DNA from 3 places in the Streptomyces sp. NPDC058246 genome. Region 1 is predicted to be linked to each of the others. Evidence: riboswitches for the same ligand, from Rfam matches in the RefSeq annotation. Region 1 holds a riboswitch; each other region holds the start of a gene.
The links. A riboswitch is a leader RNA that binds a small molecule or an ion and turns the genes downstream of it on or off. The one in region 1 is predicted to bind thiamine pyrophosphate.
Positions count from the first base shown of each region.

Region 2: another riboswitch for thiamine pyrophosphate. It lies ahead of thiC (phosphomethylpyrimidine synthase ThiC); the one in region 1 lies ahead of ACFVXA_RS20730 (thiamine ABC transporter substrate binding subunit).
Region 3: another riboswitch for thiamine pyrophosphate. It lies ahead of thiO (glycine oxidase ThiO); the one in region 1 lies ahead of ACFVXA_RS20730 (thiamine ABC transporter substrate binding subunit).

Region 1 covers NZ_JBHVWZ010000013.1:131,734-139,033, forward strand. The annotation lists gene ACFVXA_RS20725 (ABC transporter permease) at 1-702, opposite strand, end outside; gene ACFVXA_RS20730 (thiamine ABC transporter substrate binding subunit) at 678-1,802, opposite strand; TPP riboswitch at 1,881-1,986, opposite strand; gene rlmN (23S rRNA (adenine(2503)-C(2))-methyltransferase RlmN) at 2,011-3,117, opposite strand; gene ACFVXA_RS20740 (hypothetical protein) at 3,450-3,875, opposite strand; gene ACFVXA_RS20745 (hypothetical protein) at 4,302-4,541, shown strand; gene ACFVXA_RS20750 (hypothetical protein) at 4,763-4,963, shown strand; gene ACFVXA_RS20755 (phosphatidate cytidylyltransferase) at 5,275-6,414, opposite strand; gene frr (ribosome recycling factor) at 6,414-6,971, opposite strand; gene pyrH (UMP kinase) at 7,143-7,300, opposite strand, start outside.
Region 2 covers NZ_JBHVWZ010000009.1:110,497-117,796, reverse strand. The annotation lists gene ACFVXA_RS16045 (metallophosphoesterase) at 1-449, shown strand, start outside; gene ACFVXA_RS16040 (hypothetical protein) at 629-1,495, shown strand; gene thiC (phosphomethylpyrimidine synthase ThiC) at 1,841-3,670, opposite strand; TPP riboswitch at 3,663-3,819, opposite strand; gene ACFVXA_RS16030 (YibE/F family protein) at 3,891-5,312, shown strand; gene ACFVXA_RS16025 (SsgA family sporulation/cell division regulator) at 5,377-5,814, opposite strand; gene ACFVXA_RS16020 (IclR family transcriptional regulator) at 5,914-6,702, opposite strand; gene ACFVXA_RS16015 (DUF5326 family protein) at 7,069-7,281, opposite strand.
Region 3 covers NZ_JBHVWZ010000007.1:84,547-91,846, forward strand. The annotation lists gene ACFVXA_RS12905 (deoxyribonuclease IV) at 1-87, opposite strand, end outside; gene pknB (Stk1 family PASTA domain-containing Ser/Thr kinase) at 143-2,092, opposite strand; gene ACFVXA_RS12915 (thiazole synthase) at 2,464-3,258, opposite strand; gene thiS (sulfur carrier protein ThiS) at 3,263-3,463, opposite strand; gene thiO (glycine oxidase ThiO) at 3,460-4,656, opposite strand; TPP riboswitch at 4,654-4,767, opposite strand; gene ACFVXA_RS12930 (hypothetical protein) at 4,820-5,215, shown strand; gene ACFVXA_RS12935 (NAD(P)/FAD-dependent oxidoreductase) at 5,248-6,480, shown strand; gene ACFVXA_RS12940 (Rv2175c family DNA-binding protein) at 6,684-7,049, shown strand; gene thiE (thiamine phosphate synthase) at 7,187-7,300, shown strand, end outside.

The DNA.
Region 1 (7,300 bases):
AAGGGTCGAGAAGGTCGGGCCGCCGAGGATCTGCACCACACCGAAAGAGGTGAAGGTGAAGAGGAAGACCATCAGCGCGGCCGCGGCCACGGCCGGACTCAGCGCCGGCAGCGTCACCTTGCGCCAGGCCGCGAACCGGGAGGCGCCGAGCATCCGCGCGGCCTCCTCCTGCCGCGGGTCGAGTTGCGACCAGAGGCCGCCGACGGTCCGTACGACGACGGCGTAGTTGAAGAAGACATGCGCCAGCAGGATGGCCCAGACGGTTGTGTCGAGCCGTACGCCCCACAGCTGGTCCAGGAGTCCGCCACGGCCGACGAGAGCCAGAAAGGCCGTACCGACGACGACGGTGGGCAGCACGAAGGGCACGGTCACGAGGGCCCGGAGGATCTGCTTGCCCCTGAAATCGAAGCGCGCGAAGACATACGCGCCGGGGAGCGCGATCAGCAGCGTGAGCGCCGTGGAGGCGAGCGCCTGCCAGGTGGTGAACCACAGCACGTGCCGGATGTCGGACTGCGCGAGCACGTCACCGATCCGCCCGAACCGCCAGGCCCCGTCGACCTTGAGCCCGCGGCCGACGATCGCCGCCACCGGATAGGCGAAGAAGACGGCGAAGAACGCGACGGGCACGGCCATGAGACCGAGCCGCGCCGCGCTCCTGCGCCGGCTCCCGCGCGGCGCTACTTCAGTACGAGCGAGGTCCACGACTTGACCCACTGGTCACGGTGGTCGGCGATCTCGGCGGGGGCCATGGTCTCGGGGTCCTTGGCCTGCGGCCCGTACTTGGTGAACTCGGCGGGCACCGCTGCGCCCTTGACCACCGGGTACACGAACATGTTCAGCGGCATGTCCTCCTGGAACTCCTTGGTGACCAGGAAGTCGAGGAGCGCCTTGCCGCCCTTGGTGTTCTTGGCGTTGCTCAGCAGCCCGGCGTACTCGATCTGCCGGAAGCAGGTGCCGTCCGCGACACCGGTGGGCGCGGTGGCCGGCTTCGGGTCGGCGTAGATGACCTCGGCGGGCGGCGAGGAGGCGTACGAGACGACGAGCGGCCGGTCGGCCTTGGCCTTCTTGCCGCCGGCGGATCCCGAGAACTCCTCGTTGTACGCCTGCTCCCAGCCGTCCACGACCTTCACGCCGTTGGCCTTGAGCTTCTTCCAGTAGTCCTGCCAGCCTCCCCCGCTCCCGGCTTCGCTCGAGCCGGAGGCGCCCCCGTCGCCGTACTTCGCGGCGGTGCCGAGCAGGAAGCCGAGGCCGGGCGAGGACGTGGAGGCGTTCTCCGTGACGAGGAGGTTCTTGTAGGCGGGCTTGGTGAGGTCGTCGAAGGACTGCGGCGGCGTCAGCTTGTGCTTGCTGAAGTAGGCCTTGTCGTAGTTGACGCAGATGTCGCCGGAGTCGATGGGCGTGACGCGGTGCTTGTCCTGGTCGACCTGGTACTCGGGCAGGATCCGGTCGACACCCTTGGCCTCGTACGACTGGAAGAGGCCGTTGTCGAGGGCGCGGGACAGCAGGGTGTTGTCGACGCCGAAGAAGACGTCGCCCTGCGGGTTGTCCTTGGTGAGGATCGCCTTGTTGACGGCCTGCCCTGCGTCGCCGTCCTTGAGGACCTTGACCTTGTAGCCGGACTGCTTCTCGAAGTCCTTGAGGACGCTCTTCGACACGGCCCACGAGTCGTGGCTGACGAGCGTGATGGTCTTGGAGTCCCCGGAGCCGTTGCTCTCGGACGACCCGCACGCGGACAGTACTGGCAGCGCGACCAGGCCCAGGCCGACGCCCACGGCCGCGAACCGCTTATGGGTGATGCTCACTGATTTTCCTCCTGGATGACCAGGAAGAGACGCGGCCCTGCCCGGGACCTCTGACAGTTCCCGGGCAGGGCGCAACAGCTTGAGTGGCGACCGAACTTCCTACCCAGAATGACCTGGGCAAGGTTCAGAGGGTCTGCGGTCTCTCCCGCACTCTCAGCGCTGTGGCGCTCCCCTGTCGGAATATGAAGATGTACGTACGCAGGACAGGTTACCGCTCGGTGGCCGCGAGCTGACCGCACGCCCCGTCGATCTCCTGACCGCGGGTGTCCCGGACGGTCACCGGCACCCCGTGCGCGGCGATCGCCTCGACGAACGCCTTCTCGTCCTCGGGCCGCGACGCGGTCCACTTCGAACCCGGGGTCGGGTTCAACGGGATGAGATTGACGTGCACCGGCTTGCCCTTGAGCAGTCGCCCGAGCCGGTCACCGCGCCACGCCTGGTCGTTGATGTCCCGGATCAGGGCGTACTCGATGGAGAGCCGACGGCCGGACTTGGCGGCGTACTCCCAGCCGGCGTCCAGCACTTCCCGCACCTTCCACCGTGTGTTGACCGGTACGAGGGTGTCGCGCAGTTCGTCGTCCGGCGCGTGCAGCGAGATGGCGAGGCGGCACTTGAAGCCCTCGTCGGAGAACCGGTGGATCGCGGGGACGAGCCCCACGGTGGAGACGGTGATCCCGCGCTGGGACAGCCCCAGCCCGTCGGGCTCGGGGTCGGTGAGCGCCCGGATCGCCCCGACCACGCGCTTGTAGTTGGCGAGCGGCTCGCCCATGCCCATGAAGACGATGTTGCTCAGCCGGGCCGCACCACCGGGGATCTCGCCGTCCCTGAGCGCCCGCATCCCGTCCACGATCTGGTGCACGATCTCACCGGTGGACAGGTTCCGGTCGAGCCCCGCCTGTCCGGTGGCGCAGAAGGGGCAGTTCATCCCGCATCCGGCCTGCGAGCTGATGCACATGGTCACCCGGTCCGGGTAACGCATCAGCACGGACTCGACGAGCGTGCCGTCGAAGAGCCGCCACAGGGTCTTGCGGGTGGTGTCCTGGTCGGTGGACAGATGCCGCACGACCGTCATCAGCTCGGGGAGCAGCGCCTCCTGGAGCTTGCCGCGCGAGGCGGCCGGGATGTCCGTCCACTCCGCGGGGTCGTGCGCGTACCGCGCGAAGTAGTGCTGCGAGAGCTGCTTGGCGCGAAACGGCTTCTCACCGATCGCGGCAACGGCCTCTTTGCGCTCGGCGGGCGTGAGATCGGCAAGATGCCGCGGCGGCTTCTGGGCTCCGCGCGGCGCGACGAAAGTGAGTTCTCCGGGCTTAGGCATGGCTGTACCAGTGTCGCAGATCCACTCGTGTGACCTGGGGCTGCGAGTCGGGACACCTGCCGTTGCTGGTCGCCATCCGTCGCCGCTGATCCCCCTCGGACAACCCAGGGAAGGCCCAGCCGGCGGGGCCTTTCCCCTGCTCACGTGATGGGCGGCAGTGACCGACTGCCTAGACACGTATTCGACAGGCGCCATGATCGCTGGCCATGGGCACGCGGCCGGCGTTGACTGATCTCACACGGCCCAGAGACAGCCCCTCTGGAACCGGCGGCGACGGGTTGGCGCCGGACGCCTACGAGACGGGGCGGCGCGGGGCGGGACTACGGTGTCACTCAGGCTTGCTCCCAGACCAGGACGTTCAGGCCCACGGTGCCGGCGTCCGGGTGCAGGGCAGTCGCGGTGACGAGTGCGGCACGCCCTTCATTCGTGATCAGGCAGAGCCTGCGTCCGGCGGGAACAGCGATGTGGGCCTGAGGCTGCGTCTGCACAAGAAGGATGCACTCCGCAGGGTCCGGGCTCTCTCCCTCCGGGACGACTGCCATGCCGGCGCGCCCCGTGAACTCGGCCTCGTGCCCGTCCTTGATCTGGTTGAGGATGATGTCACCTTCCGTCGGGAGGGGGACATGCGGAGGAACGGAGTCCAGGTCAAAGTCCCCCGAGATCAGCAGTGGCCCCGACCAGCGGACCGAAGGCGAACCGTTGGACGCCGAGGGGCCCGCGCCGGAGGCGACGGACGGAGCGGGTGCTGTGGTCGTCACCGTGGCGGTGGCTGTGACCGTGGCGGAACCGGCAGTCGGCGAGTGGATTCCGGCCGCCGGCAGCCCGATGAAGCCCACAAGAAAGGTGAGAGCACCCGTCCCGGCAGTGATGAGGGCAGCGACCGCCGTCCAGTGCTCGGGCGACTTCCTGGTGCGCGATTCGCCCGGAAGCGGAGGAGGAGATGAGGGTGGAGCAGGAAACGTCATGACCCCCCGATCAGCGTATGAAGCGCAAGTTTTTCACCTGGCCGGGGCACGCATCCCCACCTTGGAACTCTGTAACGTGATTGTGCCCTCACCATCTGTCACGCAGGTTCCCGTTCTTGGCCGCCACGGCGCCCGGCCGGGGATTCCACCGCGCCGCACCCTTGCGGAAGGCAAGTCGCACAGCCGGTGCGCTGAGCACACGAGCTTAGGATCCGAAGCGTGGCAGACATCCCCGACGAATTGATCAAGCTGGAACATTCCACCGAAGAGGAGCGCGCAAAGTGCGCGGGCCTCGCCGGCGAGGAGTACGAGGCACAGTGCCGCCGGTGGCGCGAGGCGTCCGAGGTGGCACAGGCGGCCATCACGAAGTACGCGCGGGCGGCCGGGCAGGACCGCCACGAGGTCGAGCAGGCCGTGAAGAAGGCTGTACGACGGGCAGAGGAGGACCCGGCGGACTAGTACGGGCGGGCACAGGCGCCTCGCGGTTGCGGCGGGGCTCCGTCGCGCCATCACTCCTATGGGGTCTCGTATCGCCCCACGCGCCCCGCTATATTCGAATGCGTGATCGAATGGCGTGCCGCGGAAGAGGTTGCCCTCCCGGTTCCAACTGAAGTGACCAGCACAGACGTGTAACTGGGCTCGCCGAGTGAGAGGCTGGGATTGTGCCTGAGAGTGTGCCTGTGGTCGTGCACCCGCCGCAGCCGGACGGCGGCAGGCGGGTGACGATTCACGGCGAGCCGGTCGGCACGGCTTACCACCTGCTGGACGTGGTGGAGTTCCTTCGCCGTGCAGGCCTGCCCGAAGCGGATACGACGCTTGACGACCCCGAACTGATCGAGTGGCGCGACGGCGGGCCTGAAGTGTGGACGGCGCCTGGGTGATCTGCCGCCCTCAGGCGCTGCGCGGCTTCCCAGCCGTCGCACAAGCCGTCGCACACGTACGACTTCCGCGCCGTCGCACACGTACGACTTCCGCGTCGTCGCACACGTACGACTTCCGCGTCGTCGCACACGTACGACCAGGTCGCGACGCGTGGGGCTCCATCCGTGTTGCAGACGCACTGTCGCTGGCGCACTGGCCGACGCACTGACGCACTGACGCAGACATACGGTGAGGGGCTCGCCGTCCGTGGACAACGAGCCCCTCACCCACATTTACGCAGGTCAGCAGAGCTTTATGAAGATCAGGAAGGTCAGCTGGACCCCACGAAGATCACCAACAGCAGCCACACCACCGGAGCCGTGGGCAGCAGCGAGTCCAGCCGGTCCATGATGCCGCCGTGCCCCGGCAGCAGCGTGCCCATGTCCTTGATGCCCAGGTCCCGCTTGATCATGGACTCGCCGAGGTCGCCGAGCGTGGCGCTGGCCGCGACCGCGAGGCCGAGGAGCAGGCCCTGCCACCAGGTGCCGTCGTTGATCAGGAACTGCATGCACAGCGCACCTGCCGCCATCGCGAAGGTGACCGCTCCGAACAGGCCCTCGCGGGTCTTCCCGGGGCTGATGCGCGGCGCCAGCTTGTGCTTCCCGAAGCGCCAGCCGACCGCGTACGCACCGGTGTCGCTGACGACCGTGAGGAGCAGGAACGTCAGGACGCGGCGCGGGCCGTCCTCGGCGGTGAGCATCATGGCGACGAACGTGGCCAGGAACGGCACGTAGAAGGTCGCGAAGACCCCCGCCGTGACATCCCTGAGGTAGCCCTCGGGCGGTTCCGTCATCCGCCAGACCAGGACGGCGAGCGCGGTGAGCGCCATGGCCACCCACGCACCCTCGGCACCCCGGACGTACCCGGCGACGACCATCGCGGCCCCGCCGAGCGCCAGCGGCACGAGGGGCGCCTTGATGCCCTTGCGCTCCTCGAGCCGTGAGGTGAGCTCCCACAGCCCCACCACCACGGCGACCGCGATCACTCCGACGAACACGGCCTTGACGATGAACAACGACGCGACGATGACCGCACCGAGCCCGACACCCACCCCTATGGCCGCGCCCAAGTCGCGTCCCGCACTCTTCTTCTGAGGTGCGGGGGCGGGCTCGGGGGCGGGGCTGGGCATGGGCTCCTGCGGGCTCTGCTGGTTGTGCGACGGATCCCCATAGGGTGCCGCCACAGGTGTGTCGTCGCGGAACAGGGGGCCACTCAGCCGAGCGGCCCCCCGATCGTCATCCTGGTCACCGCCATGTGCGGGTACGTCGGGCACGATGGGCATGGGGCGAGTCTGCTGCGCGTCATGCGCATCGTATGCGGGACCCGCCGGGCCTGCCCCCTGGACAGGCCCCTGCTCGGACGGCCCCCAGTACCCGGCTTGTGGCGGCGCCCCCCAGGAAGAGTCGTTCATCAGACCTCGAGCAGCTCCGCTTCCTTGTGCTTGAGGATCTCGTCCACCTGGGCCACGTACTTGTGGGTGGTGTCGTCGAGTTCCTTCTCCGCACGGCGGCCCTCGTCCTCACCGACGTCGCCGTCCTTGACGAGCTTGTCGATGGCGTCCTTGGCCTTGCGGCGCACGGAGCGGATGGACACCTTGGAGTCCTCGGCCTTGGTCCGGGCGACCTTGATGTAGTCCTTGCGGCGCTCCTCGGTCAGCTCGGGGAACACCACTCGGATGATGTTGCCGTCGTTGCTCGGGTTGACGCCCAGGTCCGAGTCCCGGATCGCCTGCTCGATGTTGCGCAGCGCGCTCTTGTCGAACGGGGTCACCACGGCCATACGCGGCTCCGGCACGGAGAACGAGGCCAGCTGGTTGATCGGCGTCAGCGCGCCGTAGTAGTCGGCCACGATCTTGTTGAACATCGCCGGGTGCGCACGGCCGGTGCGGATCGCGGCGAAGTCCTCCTTGGCGACCACGACGGCCTTCTCCATCTTCTCCTCGGCCTCGAGGAGGGTCTCTTCGATCACCACTTGCTCCTGCGTGTCTTGAGTAGGCCCGGCAGCTGTTTCCTCGTCGGGTCGGCGGCCGGCTGCGTCGCGTCTTATTCCTGCACGGTTCCGGACCGGCAGGACATTGTCCATCCCCCGGTCAGGGTCCGTCCTCGGCCGGGGCTCCTCCCCGGTCGGGGGCGGTCCCCGTCAGGCCCGGCTGCTCTGGTCGCCCACGAGTGTGCCGATCTTCTCACCCTTGACGGCCCGCGCGATATTGCCCTCCGCCAGGAGCTCGAAGACCAGGATCGGCAGCTTGTTGTCGCGGCAGAGCGTGATGGCGGTCATGTCGGCGACCTTGAGGTCGC
Region 2 (7,300 bases), on a different contig from region 1:
ACCACCACCTGCAGTGGATGGCCCGCCTGGACGCCATGGAGCAGGTCGACGGATACCTCCTGGTGCACTCCGACACCACCGCCTACCTCGAGTACGGCGGATCCATCGAAGACGTCAACGACACCGTCCGGGAAACCCTCACCCGCAACGACGCGGACGAGTGCTGGGATCTCTTCCGGAAGTTCACCAAGCGCTTCGCGTTCCGCGACGACGGGGGCGCCCAGGCCGTGCGCGACCTGCTGAGCGCGTACGGCGGCACGCGCATCGTGCATGGTCACAGCCCCATTCCGTACCTCCTGGGCGAGGTCGGCTCGGAGGACGGCGAGGACGCCGCGGGCCCCCTGGTCGAGGGACCACATCTGTACGCCGACGGGCTCGCCATCGCGATGGACGGCGGCGTGACCATGGCCGGAAAGCTACTGGTCCAGCAATTGCCCCTGGATAGCTGAGCGTTCACCGGGCAGGCGTCCCCCGAGAGACTGCGTCGGCCAGGGGGCAAATTCTGGAAACCCCCTGTCACGGCGTGCCGTCACCGCTCTACCATCGGCTTATCCGTAGCAGGCTCCCCTCCGTTTCTGCCCGACGGCTCGTCAGCGTGCGAGCCACCAGCCCTACGGAGCATCGGGGGATGCACATGAACAGCGTTCCGCAGCACCTGCTGAACGAGGACCGCCAGGAATACGAGCGGATCCTCGATGAGGCGCTGCGCTCCGCACCACACCGCCCGGAACTCGCCGCTGTCGGCCAGCGGCTCAACCCCGAACAACTGCGCACCATGGCGCTCAACGCCACCGCGCTCATCACGGCGGCCGCGGCGACCGAGTACCAGCACTATGTGAAGGTCCGCGAAGAACTGCGCCATCCCGCGCCGTCCATCCCGGTCGTGAGCGAGGAGTCCGGTTCCACGGAGCCGGGTGCGGCCGCGCTGGGGCTCGCCGCCACGGTGGGGGAGGTGTCCGAGACCGCCGGGGCCGGCGCCATCGCCGTCGTCGCGGTGCTCGCCCCCGTACTCGCCGGAACAGCCGCGGCGATCTTCCTGCTCGTGGGGTACATCCTCAAAATGCTCGACCCCGAGCCGGCGTTCGCCAAGACTCTCCTGACCACAGGATGGGTCTTCGGCGCGGTCACGGCGGCCGCGATCCTGGTCGCCGCGGTCGGCCTGCTGCTGACCGCCCTGCGCAACGGCGCGTCCTCGCTCCAGGCCGGAGCGCGCGGCGAGCTGAGCGACCAGGTCGCGCGGGCCAGAGAAGCCTGGTGCGAGGCCCTGTTGGAGCGCGGCATCCTGCCGTTCCTCCGGGAGGCCCTCGCCGACCCGGGCTCCCCGGCACTGGGCCGTGCGACACCTGCCCCGACCAGCCGCATGCCGCACCTCGGCTACAACCGGCCGGGGTTCAGCAGCCCCGACGGCGGGCCCGCAGCCGGCCCGCGGCCGAGCTTCTCCAGCCCGGACTTCACAAGCCCGGACTTCGGAGGCCCGGAACATCAGCCGGAGTGATACCCGGGCCGACCGGGTGGCCCACCTCCGGGTGACGCCCGGATGTGCGGAGGAATCCGGGGCCCGCGCCGACGGGGCGCGGGCCCAAGGACCCGAACCAGGGGGCCGCGTACGCCCGTACGCTCCCCCGGCACGGCGCATCGAACGCTCCCCCGGCACGGGCGAGCGCGGCCCGGCAGCCTGGCCCGGCCTGGCCCGCCCTGGCCTCTCAGCCCAGCCGGCAACGCGGACAGCAGCCGGTCCCGGAGCCGCCCCACGTACAGCAAGCGCACCGGACAGCTCCGATGTGCCTACCGGACGGCTCCGACACCGCACACCACGTGCAGGCGCCTCAGTCGGCCCGGCTCAGTCCGCCAGAGGCAGATAGACCCGGTTGCCCGCTGCCGCGAACTCCTTGGACTTCTGCGCCATGCCCTCCTCGATCTCCGTCTGTGAGCCGCCGTGCTCCCGCCGGATGTCCTGCGAGATCTTCATCGAGCAGAACTTCGGTCCGCACATGGAGCAGAAGTGGGCCGTCTTGGCGGGCTCGGCCGGCAAGGTCTCGTCGTGGAACTCCCGTGCCGTGTCCGGGTCGAGGGCCAGGTTGAACTGGTCCTCCCACCGGAACTCGAAACGGGCGTCGGACAGCGCGTCGTCCCACTCCTGCGCACCTGGGTGCCCCTTGGCGAGGTCGGCTGCGTGGGCGGCGATCTTGTAGGTGATGACGCCGGTCTTGACGTCGTCACGGTTGGGCAGGCCCAAGTGCTCCTTGGGCGTGACATAGCAGAGCATGGCCGTGCCCCACCAGGCGATCATCGCGGCACCGATGCCGGAGGTGATGTGGTCGTACGCCGGCGCGACGTCTGTCGTCAGCGGGCCGAGCGTATAGAACGGAGCTTCATCACAGATCTCCTGCTGAAGGTCGATGTTCTCCTTGATCTTGTGCATCGGGACATGTCCCGGGCCCTCGATCATGGTCTGAACATTGAAACGCTTCGCGATCGTGTTGAGTTCCCCGAGCGTCCTCAACTCCGCGAACTGCGCCGCGTCGTTGGCGTCCGCGATCGACCCGGGCCGCAGCCCGTCGCCGAGCGAGTAGGTGACGTCGTACGCGGCGAGGATCTCGCAGAGCTCCTCGAAGTTCTCGTACAGGAACGACTCCTTGTGGTGCGCCAGGCACCACGCCGCCATGATCGAGCCGCCGCGCGAGACGATGCCGGTCTTGCGGTTCGCGGTGAGCGGTACGTACGGCAGACGTACGCCCGCGTGGACCGTCATGTAGTCCACGCCCTGCTCGGCCTGCTCGATGACCGTGTCCTTGTAGATCTCCCAGGTCAGCTCCTCGGCGCGGCCGTCCACCTTCTCCAGCGCCTGGTAGAGCGGCACCGTGCCGATGGGGACGGGGGAGTTGCGCAGCACCCACTCGCGGGTGGTGTGGATGTTGCGGCCGGTGGACAGGTCCATGACCGTGTCGGCGCCCCAGCGGGTCGCCCAGGTCATCTTCTCGACCTCCTCCTCGATGGAGGAGGTGACCGCGGAGTTGCCGATATTGGCGTTGACCTTCACCAGGAATCGCTTGCCGATGATCATCGGCTCGATCTCCGGGTGGTTGACGTTCGCGGGCAGTACCGCGCGACCGGCGGCGATCTCCTCGCGTACGACTTCGGGATCGACGTTCTCGCGGACCGCCACGAACTCCATCTCGGGCGTGATCTCACCGCGCCGGGCGTACGCGAGCTGTGTGACCGCCTCTCCGGCCCGGCCTCGGCGCGGCTGGCGCGGCCGCCCCGGGAAGACCGCGTCGAGGTTCCTGAGGCCCCCGCGTGGTGAGGTGTGCTTGACCCCGTCGTCCTCGGGGCGGACCGGGCGGCCCGCGTACTCCTCCGTGTCGCCGCGGGCGATGATCCAGTTCTCGCGCAGCGGCGCCAGACCCCTGCGTACGTCGGTGTCGACGGTCGGATCGGTGTACGGGCCGGAGGTGTCGTACAGCGTGACGGACTGCCCGTTGGTGAGGTGCACCTGACGGACCGGCACCCGTAGATCGGGGCGCGAACCCCCGACATACGCCTTGTGCCAGCCGATGGACTTCCCGGCCTCGCCGTTCACGGTCGAGGCTGCCGCCCCACCGTTGTCGTCCGGAGCGAGCGCCCCGTCCGTCTGGCTGGAGGCAGGCGTGCGTACGTCCTTGTTGGTCATGAGACCTACTCCCTACGCCGGCATTACCCGGTAACAGGTTCGGCGGTCGACGCAGCGGCTTCCGCCCGCCGATGTTTCATGTGAAACATCGCTTAGACGAAGGTCAGCGCCCTCTCAGCCCGGTGCTCCGAGCTCCCGCGTGTGCAAAGGTGCCTCCACGCTAGCGTCATATCTGGCGCGGTGAACAGAGGGCCCCCCTCGTTCTTGCGATGATCGGTCGGTGACCACAACGCAGCAGCCCCCGTTTCCGCCGTCCGAGCCGCCGCGCGGGCCCGGCTCGGGTGACAGCCATGGACAGGGCTCCGGCGACGGACACGGGCATGGACCGGGTGGCGGGCACGGCCACTCGCACAGTCACAGCCATGGGCCCGCCGCGCCCGTTTCCAAGCACCTGCGCAAGGTGATCGCGGCGGTGCTGATCCCCTTCACCGCGGCGGTCGTCGTGGGTCTCGTGGTGCTCTGGCCCGGCGGTGCCCCCTCACACGAGCGCACCGGTGTCGGGTTCGACCGGCAGACACAGCAGGCGACGGTCACCAAGGTCGACACGGTGGACTGCAAGTCCGTGAACGCCTCGGGGGAGACCCCGACGGGCGACACCTCCACCGCCGAGGGCTCCTCCGCTCAGCAGCAGGCGACGGGCGACTGCAAGAAGGCGACGGTCCGGATCGACACCGGTAAGGACAAGGGCCGTACGTTCACCGAGATCGTCCAGCCCGACCAGTCTCGGCAGTTGCACCAAGGTGAGAAGGTCGTGGTCGCGTACGAACCCTCCGCGCCCAAGGACTTGCAGTACTCGGTCACCGACGTGAACCGCAAGGTCCCCCTGGCACTTCTCGCCGCAATCTTCGCCCTGGCGGTCGTGGTCGTGGGCCGGATGCGCGGCGTCATGGCGCTGATCGCGCTGGCCATCAGCTTCCTTATCCTGAGCTTCTTCATCCTGCCCGCGGTCCTGCAGGGCTCGAATCCGCTGATCGTGGCGATTGTCGGGTCCAGCGCCATCATGCTGATCGCGCTCTACATGTGCCACGGCCTCTCGGCCCGCACGTCGGTGGCGGTGATCGGCACGCTGCTCTCGCTCATCCTGATCGGCGTGCTCGGTTCCCTGTTCATCGACTGGGCGTCGCTGACCGGCAACACCGACGACAACACCGGCCTGATCCACGGCCTGTATCCGTCCATCGACATGAGCGGTCTGCTGCTCGCGGGCATCATCATCGGTTCGCTCGGTGTGCTCGACGATGTGACGGTGACCCAGACGTCCGCGGTCTGGGAGCTGCACGAGGCGAATCCCACCATGGGCTGGCGCGGCTTGTACCGCGCGGGCATCCGCATCGGCCGCGATCACATCGCGTCGGTCGTCAACACCCTTGTGCTGGCGTACGCGGGTGCCGCGCTGCCGCTCCTGCTGCTCTTCTCGATCGCGCAGAGCAGCGTGGGCACGGTCGCCAACAGCGAGCTGGTCGCCGAGGAGATCGTACGCACCCTGGTCGGCTCGATCGGTCTGGTCGCCTCGGTGCCGGTGACCACCGCGCTGGCCGCCCTGGTGGTCTCCGCGGACCGCCCGGCGACCGCGCCCTCTGCGGAGCTCACAGGGGGCAGGGCGCCGGCGCGCGGCGGGAAGGGCCGCCGCCGCAAGCGCTGAAACCATCCGCTGCCCGTACCCCTTGTGAGGAAGCGTTACTCCACTTGGGGGATCCAGCGGTGCGTCAGCCCGCGCTCTGTTCCTCCGCGAGGATGCGGTCCAGCGCCTCGTCGAGGTGCGCGTCGAAGTCGGCGAGGGAGCGCTCCTGCCCCAGCGGCACCAGCTTGTCCGTACGGTCGAGGAACGCCACCAGCGGCGCCGCCCCGGACCGGAACAGCGCGTGGTCGCCGCCCACCTGAAGCCGGATCAGCACGTCGCCGAAGGACTCCGGATCGGCGGGCGCGATGTGCACATCGCCGTCACCGCACGGCCGGCCCACCCCGTCGATCAGCAACTCCCGCCCGAATGCCCAGGTCACCGGCGCGTCGCCGGGCAAATGGAAGGTCAGCCGCACGGCGTACGGATCACAGGTCTCGTAGCGCAGCTCCACCGGAATGCGGAAGGACAGCTCCTTCGACACGAGGAAGCTCATCATGACCTCTGCCTGTACCGACTCGCGCATCGCCTACCCCGTCGTTTGCCGTCGACTGGCCAGGAATCGGCCCCCTGACACTGCTGGAATCTTGCTCAACGTACACAACAGATCACAAGGAGTGAGTTTTCAGATACTGATAGAGATGGCGAGTGTCCCCAGCAGCCTGCCGATTTCGCTCTGCAACTGCCGTGCGGCGGGCAGCAGCCGGTCGGCCTGATGGGAGGGCAGGGAAATGGCGATTGTCCGGGCCGTAGTGCCCGCCGTGATGGGGATCGCGGCACAGACGGTGCCCAGCGCGTACTCCTGGCGCTCGACCACGGGCTCCATCCGTCCCGTCCGGTCCAGGCGGCGCAGCAGACTGTCGTTGTCACGCACCGTGTACGGAGTGATCGACTGCACCGGGTAGCGGTCGAGGTGGTCCCGGCGGGCCTTCTCGTCCAACTGGGACAGGAGGCACTGGCCGATCGCGTGGGCGTGCCCGGTCTCCCGGAAGTCGGCCCACTCCTCGACCGCGGGATTCCCCGGGGTGTCGGCGACGCACATGACTTCGATCTCGCCGTCGCGGTAGATCGCGTAGTACACGGGTACGCCGATCGAATCGCTCCAGTGCGCGAGCGCGTCGCTCACCGTGCTGCGACGTTTCTGCTGTGCTCCGCTGCTGCTCAGCCGCTCGGCGGCCTCACCGAGGAAGAACAGCCCTTTGTCACGGCGCAGATAACCCTCGTGAACCAGGGTGCGCAGCAGGTGGTACGCCGTCGGAAGGGCCAGTCCGGCCTCGCGGGCCAGCTGCTTGGCCGGTGCGCCGTGCTCGCGCGAAGCGACGGCCTCCAGGAGGCGCATCGCCCGCTGCACGGAGCCGATCAGGGTCGTGGGGTGCGGCTCCAGGGGCGCGGCCGCCACCGGCGGAGTGCGCACAGCCTCTGTCGTCGCCCGTGAAGGACGCGGAGTGCGGGTCTCCCCGGGCGTGGCGCGCGGCTGGGTGGGCGGCCCACATGACCCCGCGGGCGCGCCCGATCGCTGGACGGGCGGAGTGTGTGGATCTGCGGGTGCGGTGTCAACCGTGGCCAAGGGGCACTCCCGAAGCGCGAGGGGGACCGCCCGTGCGGGGAACACGGGAGGGAGCTGTGCGCTGCCCGCGGGGGATCGACCCCGCGTCGAATTCCGGACTTTAACCGCCCGTCACCGCTCGCAGACGGCCTCGCCGGAAACTTCCCTCGCCCGAGGGAACCTCGGGTTCCCTTTACCGCCCTGCCCGTTACCGACCGCTCACCCTCTCGCGCCTCACCAGTCGCTGCGCGACGAGGAACTCGCCATGAACTTCCGCACGATGTAGATCAGACCGCCGACCAGCGCGACGAAGACCAGCGCCTTGAAGAGCAGGCCGATGACCACGCTGAGCACGCTGACTATCACCGTGCCGAACACGACCAGGGCGATGATCGGCACCGCGACCCACTTCACCCACCACGGCATACCGCTGAAGATCTCTCGCATCGCCCTAGTCCTTACCTCT
Region 3 (7,300 bases), on a different contig from region 1:
GCGGGCGTAGGTCAGGCCGACGGAGTTGAGGCCGCCGGCCACCGGGACATGGCCGCCGACGGGGTTGCGGAGCTGCTTGCTGGTCACGCTCTTCAGGGTGTCATGTGCTTCCGGGGGTTCCGTCGGCGGACCTCAGGACGGCTCAGCGGATCTCGACGGTGATCATCGATCCCTTGGGTGCCGTCTGGCCGCCGTCCACGGACTGGCTCTTGACGTGGTCCCCGAAGAGCCCGAGCAGACCGCGGTCCTCGTTGACCTTGAACCCGGCGGCCTCCAGCTTCTGCTTCGCGTCGTCCACGGTGTCGCCCACGACGTCCGGGACCTGGACCATCTCGGGGCCCTTGGAGATCGTCAGTGTCACTGTGTCACCCGCGGCGACCTCGCGCCCGCCCCCCGGCGACTGCTTGGCGACCTCGCCCTTGTCGAACTCCGAAGTGACCTGCTCCGAGGAGATCTTCACCTTCAGACCCGAGTCCTGGAGCTCCGCCTTTGCGTCGTCCACGGACGCGCCGGTGACGTCCGGCACCTCCACCGGGCTGCCCTTGCTGACGACCAGCGCGATGGCCGAACCGGCGTGCCGCTCCGTGCCCGCGACCGGATCCGTGCTGATCACAAAGTCCTTGGGGACGTCCTCGCTGAACTGCCGGGTGACCATGCCCGCGGCGAGTCCGTCGCCCTTCAGCACGTCCCTCGCCTTGAACAGCGCGAAGCCCTTCAGGTCGGGCACCTTCACCGTCTCCGGGCCGTCGGAGATGGTCAGCGTCACGGAATCGTGGTCACGGATCCGGGCGCCGATCTTCGGGTCGGTGCTGATGACGGTGCCGCGCTTCACGGTGTCGCTGTACGCGTGCTTGATCTGACCGACCTCGAGCCCGGCCGACGCCAGCCGGTCCTTGGCCTCGGTCTTGGTCTTCGTAAGGATCGGCGGGACCGTGGTGAACTGGCCGGAGTTGATGTACCAGACGCCGGCGCCGAGGCCGAGCACCAGCACGACGGCGGCGATGACCAGCAGCATTCCGCGCCGGGGCCGCGCGGCGCGCCGGGAAGGAGCGGCCGGCCCGGACGCGAACTGGCTGGTCCGCTCGAACCGGCTGGTCCGGTCGAGCCCGGCGTTGCCGTCCTCGTAGTCATCGTTCACCGGCAGCGGGCGCTGCATGGACAGCGAGCGGGGGATCACGCTCGTACGGTCCTCGCCGTTGTCGTGGCCCGTGGCGAGGGCCCCCGGCGGTACGGCGTCGAGCTGTTCCGTGGTGAGCCCGGCGCGCGCCTCCAGCACCAGGCCGAGCAGCGCCACCGCGTCGTGCGGGCGCACCTCGGGGTTGCGGGCGGTCGCGGTGGCTACCAGCTCGTCGAGCGCGTACGGCAGCCCCGGTACGGCGGCGGACGGCGCCGGTACGTCGGCGTTGAGGTGCTGGTACAGCACCTGAGCGGGGGAGTCCCCGGAGTGCGGCTTGGCTCCGGTGAGCATCTCGTAGAGGACGACCCCGCACGCGTAGACGTCGACGCGGGTGTCGGCCGTGCCGTGCTCGATCTGCTCGGGGGCGAGATACGAGACGGTGCCGAGGACGGCGCCGGTGGTGTTCGTGACCGTGTCCACGGCCCGTACGAGACCGAAGTCGGCGACCTTGACCCGGCCGTCGTCCCCTATGAGGACGTTCTCCGGCTTCATGTCGCGGTGCACGAACCCGGCGCGGTGCGCGGCGCCGAGCGCGGCGAGCACCGGCTCCAGGATGTCGAGCGCGGCCCGCGGCTGCAGGGCGCCGCGGTCGCGCAGCACGTCGCGCAGGGTGCACCCGGCGATGTACTCCATGGCCAGATAGACGTACGACCCGTCCGTCCCCTGGTCGAAGACCTGCACCACATTGGGGTGGGCGAGCCGGGCCACCGACTTGGCCTCGCGGATGAAGCGCTCGACGAACGAGCCGTCGGCGGCCAGCGCCGGGTGCATCACCTTGAGGGCGAGTACGCGGTCCAGGCGGGTGTCCAGGGCCCTGTAGACCGTGGCCATCCCGCCGACCGCGATCCGTGCGTCGACGCGATAGCGGCCGTCGAGCACGTGCCCGACGAGCGGGTCCTGAAGGGTCGTATCCACGCAGGTGAGTGTACGAGCCGCCACTGTCACGCGCCCCATTCGGCCGATACCGGGGCGCGACTGCAGCCGACCTGTGACGCATCCCGCCCGCCCGGAACCCAGACTTCGCACGCACGTCCTCCCGACCCCGGAACCCGGGGGCCACCGAGCGCCGGAGCCCGGGGGTCCTGAGTCCCCGAAACGCGGGGATCCCGAGCCCTGGAACGCGGGAATCGCCGAACTCTCGGTCCCGGGAATCCGTGAAGCATCCCGCAGCCGCCGACGGCGAGTCCCGCCCACGGGAGACCCGCACTTCCCATCCCACTGGAAACGGGCGGTGCGCGGGCGGGAGAACTCCCCGGGACGCCGGGTGTCCAGAAGACGCCGGGCGCCTAGAAGGCGGGCCGCTCGGGATCCAGCCGCGCCAGACCCTCCGCAGGAGACGACGCCTCGGCGAAGTGCCGCCGAGGGATCCGCCCCGCCCGCCGGGCGAGCCGCCCTGCGTCCACCGCGTGCCTCATGGCCTCCGCCATCAGCACCGGCTCCTGCGCCCGCGTCACCGCTGAGGCGAGCATCACACCCGCACACCCCAACTCCATCGCGAGCGCCGCGTCGGACGCGGTACCGGCCCCGGCGTCCAGAATCACCGGCACGCGCGCGTGCTCCACGATCAACTGGAAGTTGTGCGGGTTGCGGATCCCGAGCCCGGACCCGATCGGCGACCCCAGCGGCATGATCGCGGCGCAGCCCACGTCTTCGAGCTTTCGCGCGAGAACGGGGTCGTCGTTCGTGTACGGCAGCACGGTGAACCCCTCGTCGACCAGCGTCTCCGCGGCGTCGAGCAGCTCGATCGGATCGGGCAGCAGCGTCCGCTCGTCGGCGATGACCTCCAGTTTCACCATCTCGGTGCCCAGCGCTTCGCGCGCGAGACGGGCGGTCAGCACGGCCTCGCCCGCCGTGAAGCACCCCGCCGTGTTCGGCAGCACCCGGATACCGAGCCGGTCGAGCACGGAAAGGACCGACCCGTGCACGGAGGCGTTCACGCGCCGCATCGCGACCGTCGTCAGTTCCGTACCGGAGGCGACGAGCGAGCGTTCCAGGACGTCGAGGCTGGGCGCACCGCCCGTACCCATGATCAGCCGGGACGAGAAGGACGTACCACCGAGGACAAAGGGATCGTCGGCCATGGGTTCAGCCTCCTTGGACGGCGGTGAGGACTTCGACGCGGTCTCCCTCGGAGAGGGAGGTGGACGACCACCGCGTGCGCGGGACGACGGTTTCGTTCAGCGCGGCGGCCACACCGGACGGCGCGGCGGTGAGGGTCGCGACGAGCGTGTCGAGAGCGGTCCCCGCGGCGATCAGCTGCCGCTCTCCGTTGACGAAGATGTTCATGCGGGCTGCTCCGTGAGGGCGGCGGCGCGGAAACGCCGGGGGGTGAAGGGGCGGGCCTCGTCGGGGAGTTCACCCGTGGTCAGGACGTGCGCCATGACATCACCGGTGACGGGTGTGAGCAGGACGCCGTTGCGATAGTGCCCGGTGGCCAGCAGAAGGCCGTCCAGTGAGGTCGGGCCCAGCAGCGGCGCGTTGTCGGGGGACCCCGGGCGCAGTCCGGCGCGGGTCTCGGTGAGCGGCAGCTCGGTGATCCCGGGAACCAGCTCGTGGGCGTCGCGCAGCAGCTCGTACACGCCGCCCGCGGTCACCGTGGTGTCCCAGCCCAGTTCCTCGCTGGTCGCGCCGACGACGAGTTCGCCGTTCTCGCGCGGCACCAGATAGACCTGGCTGCCGCGCACCACGGCACGGACGGTGCGGCTCAGGAAGGGCGCGTACCGCTGCGGCACGGTCAGCCGCAGTACCTGCCCCTTCACCGGACGCACCGGCGGCAGGACGTCGTCGGGGACGCCCTGGAGACGCCCGCTGAGGCTGCCCCCGGCGAGTACCACCTGGCCGGCGGTCAGTTCGGTGCCGTCCGTGGTGACCACTCCGGCGGCCCGGTCCCGTACGACGGCGAGGCGCTCCGCCCACGTCCGGTGGAACACCACTCCGGCCCGCTCGCACGCCGTGACCAGGGCCCTGGCGAGCCGGCGCGGATCGATCTGGTGGTCGCCGTCGACCCGCAGCCCGCCGCGTACGCCGGGCGCCAGCATCGGCTCCAGGCGGCGGCACTCGCGACCGCTCAGCCACTCCGAGTCGAGCCCCGACTCGCGTTGCAGGGTGTGCAGTTCACGCAGATGGGCGCGGTCGTCGGAGTCCAGCGCCACGGCCAGGGTGCCGCACTGGCGGTAGCCGAGGTCCTGCCCCGTCGCCCCGGTGAGCTCGGCGGCGAAGTCCGGATAGCGGCGCGCGGAGGCGAGGTTGAGGCCCAGCAGGGTCTGCTCGCCGTAGTGCAGTTCGGTGACGGCGGCGAGCATGCCGGCCGCGACCTGGGCCGCTCCGCCGCCGGGTCCGGGATCCACGAGGGCGATCGTGAACCCGCGCTGCGCGGCCCGCCAGGCCGTCACGAGACCGATGATTCCGCCCCCGACGACGAGGACGTCTGATGTACGTGTGTCCGATGTGCGTGTGTCTGATGTACGCGTAGGCGACATGGGCGTCCAGCCCCTCCCTTCGCCGGCATGACCCGGATCAGGTTCGTACGGTCGGAGGCCGTCCCAGCCTCCCTCTCAGCCCGGTGCGTCCGGGCTCCCGCGAGTGCTTTACGTTGGCCACCCTAGCCCGCCGCGACCCGTCTCAGTAAGGGAGCCTCCCGCCATGCCCCGCTCGCTCGACGGCCTCGTCCTCGCCCCGATCGCCGACCAGGCGCCAGGTCAGGTGGGCACGCGCACCAGGTTCACCTACCACGAGAAGAACGGCGAGATCTGGGCCGAGTACGCGGGCGGCGATGTCGTACGCGGGTACCTCGTGGGTAGCCGTGAGGGTGACCGCCTCGACTTCCGCTACGTACAGCTCAAGCACGACGGCAGCACGTCGTCGGGGCACTGCGCGTCCCTCGTCGTGGAGCTGCCCGACGGGCGCGTACGCCTGGAGGAGACCTGGGAGTGGGAGTCGCGGACGGGCAGCGGGACGAGCGTGGTCGAGGAAGTGGGAGTCGCGGAGGCGGAAGCGCGGACGGGCAGTGTGGAACAGGTCACTGAGCACGTCCGCTGACTGACGAATTGTCAGTTGTCTATGGTGATCAGGTGAGCGAGCAGACGCAGGCGCAGTCGCAGGGGCGTACGGCACGGCGGGTCGTCGTGGTGGGTGCGGGCATGGCTGGTGTGCAGACCGCCGTCGCCCTGCGCGAACAGGGCTTTACCGGCAGTGTGACGCTGATCGGCGCGGAACCCCACCAGCCGTACGACCGACCACCGCTGTCCAAGGCCGTGCTGCTCGGCAAGGCCGAGGGCTCCGCCTTCGACGTCGACTTCGAGGCGCTGGACATCGAGCTGCAGCTCGGTCGCGAGGCCACCGGCGTGCGCCCCGGGGACCATGAGCTGGATACCGCCACCGGGCCCGTTCGGTACGACGTCCTGGTCATCGCGACCGGCGCGGAACCGATCCAGCTGCCGGGCGCTGAGGGTGTGCCCGGGGTCCATCTGCTGCGCACCCTGGACGACGCCGAGCGGCTGCGTCCCGTCCTCGCCCAGCAGCACGACATCGTGGTCGTCGGGGCGGGGTGGATCGGCGCGGAGTTCGCCACGGCGGCGCGCGAGGCGGGGTGCGTGGTGACCGTCGTCGAGGCCGCCGACCGCCCGCTCGCCGGGGCGCTGCCCGCCGAGGTGGCCGCGCCGATGGCGGCCTGGTACGCGGACAGCGGGGCCACGCTGCGTACGCACGCGCGCGTGGAGCGCGTCGAACCGGGTGCCGTGGTGCTCGACGACGGCACCCGGGTGCCCGCGGGCGCGGTCGTCGTCGGCATCGGGGCACGCCCCGCCACCGCCTGGCTGGCCGGCTCCGGGATCGCCCTCGGCGCCGAGCGCGAGATCGTGGCCGACGACCACCTGCGTACCTCCGCACCCGACGTCTACGCGGTCGGCGACTGCGCCTCCTTCCCTTCCGGGAGGTACGAGGGCCGCCTGCTGGTCCACCACTGGGACAACGCCCTCCAGGGCCCGCGCACGGTCGCCGCGAACATCATCGGCGAGGCCCCCGCCGCCTATGATCCGGTGCCGTACTTCTGGTCCGAGCAGTTCGGCCGCTTCGTCCAGTACGTCGGCCACCACGCCACCGCCGACACCACCCTCTGGCGCGGTGACCCGGCCGGCGCCGCCTGGACGGTCTGCTGGCTCCGCGAGAACCGCCTGGTCGCCCTTCTGGCCGTGGGCCGCCCGAGGGATCTGGCCCAGGGGCGCCGGCTCATCGAGTCGGGCACGCCGATGAATCCGGAGCTGCTGGCGGACCCGGCGAGGCCGCTGAAGACCGCCACGGTCTAAGGGGCCTCTGGCGGCCGCCACCGTGCAAGAGGCTCCTGGCGGCCGCCACCGTGTAAGGGGCCTCTGGCGGCCGCCACCGTGCAAGGGGCCCCCGGCGGACGCCACCGTGCAAGAGGCCTCTGAAGACCGCCACGGCGTAATCCGTCACCCCAGGTCGGACGGCCTGGCTTCCGACTGTCAGTCCGGGATGGCAGGCTTGTCCCGTGACCGAGATTGACGCAAAGATCGATGCTCTCGTCCCTGCCTGGCTCACCCTCCCCGACATCGCCGAACAGTTCGGCGTCGAGGTGACCCGCGTCCGGCAGCTGGTCAAAGAGGGCCAGCTGATCGCCGTACGCCGTGGTGAGAACCGCGCGCTGCACGTCCCCGCCGCCTTCATCGACGGGGACAAGGTCGTCAAGGGCCTGTCCGGCACCCTGACGCTCCTGCGGGACGACGGCTTCACCGACGAAGAGATGCTTGAGTGGCTCTTCACCCCCGACCCGACCCTGCCCGGCACCCCCGCGCAGGCTCTGAGCGAGAATCGCGGCACGGAGGTGAAGCGCCGCGCCCAGGCGCTCGCCGTCTGATCCGACAACCGTCCGGCGTACGGACCGCGGCCGGCCAGGACCACCCCGGCCGCCGTGGTCCGTGCGCACCGACACCGTCCGTGCGCACACCGACGACGTCCGTACGCACGGACCACGCGACAACGGGGGACCCACGCATGCCCGAGAACGCCGCGGCCACCGCCCGCGCCCAGCTCACCGACGCCCGCGTCTATCTGTGCACGGACGCCCGCAAGCGCCAGGGCGACCTCGCCGCATTCCTGGACGCGGTC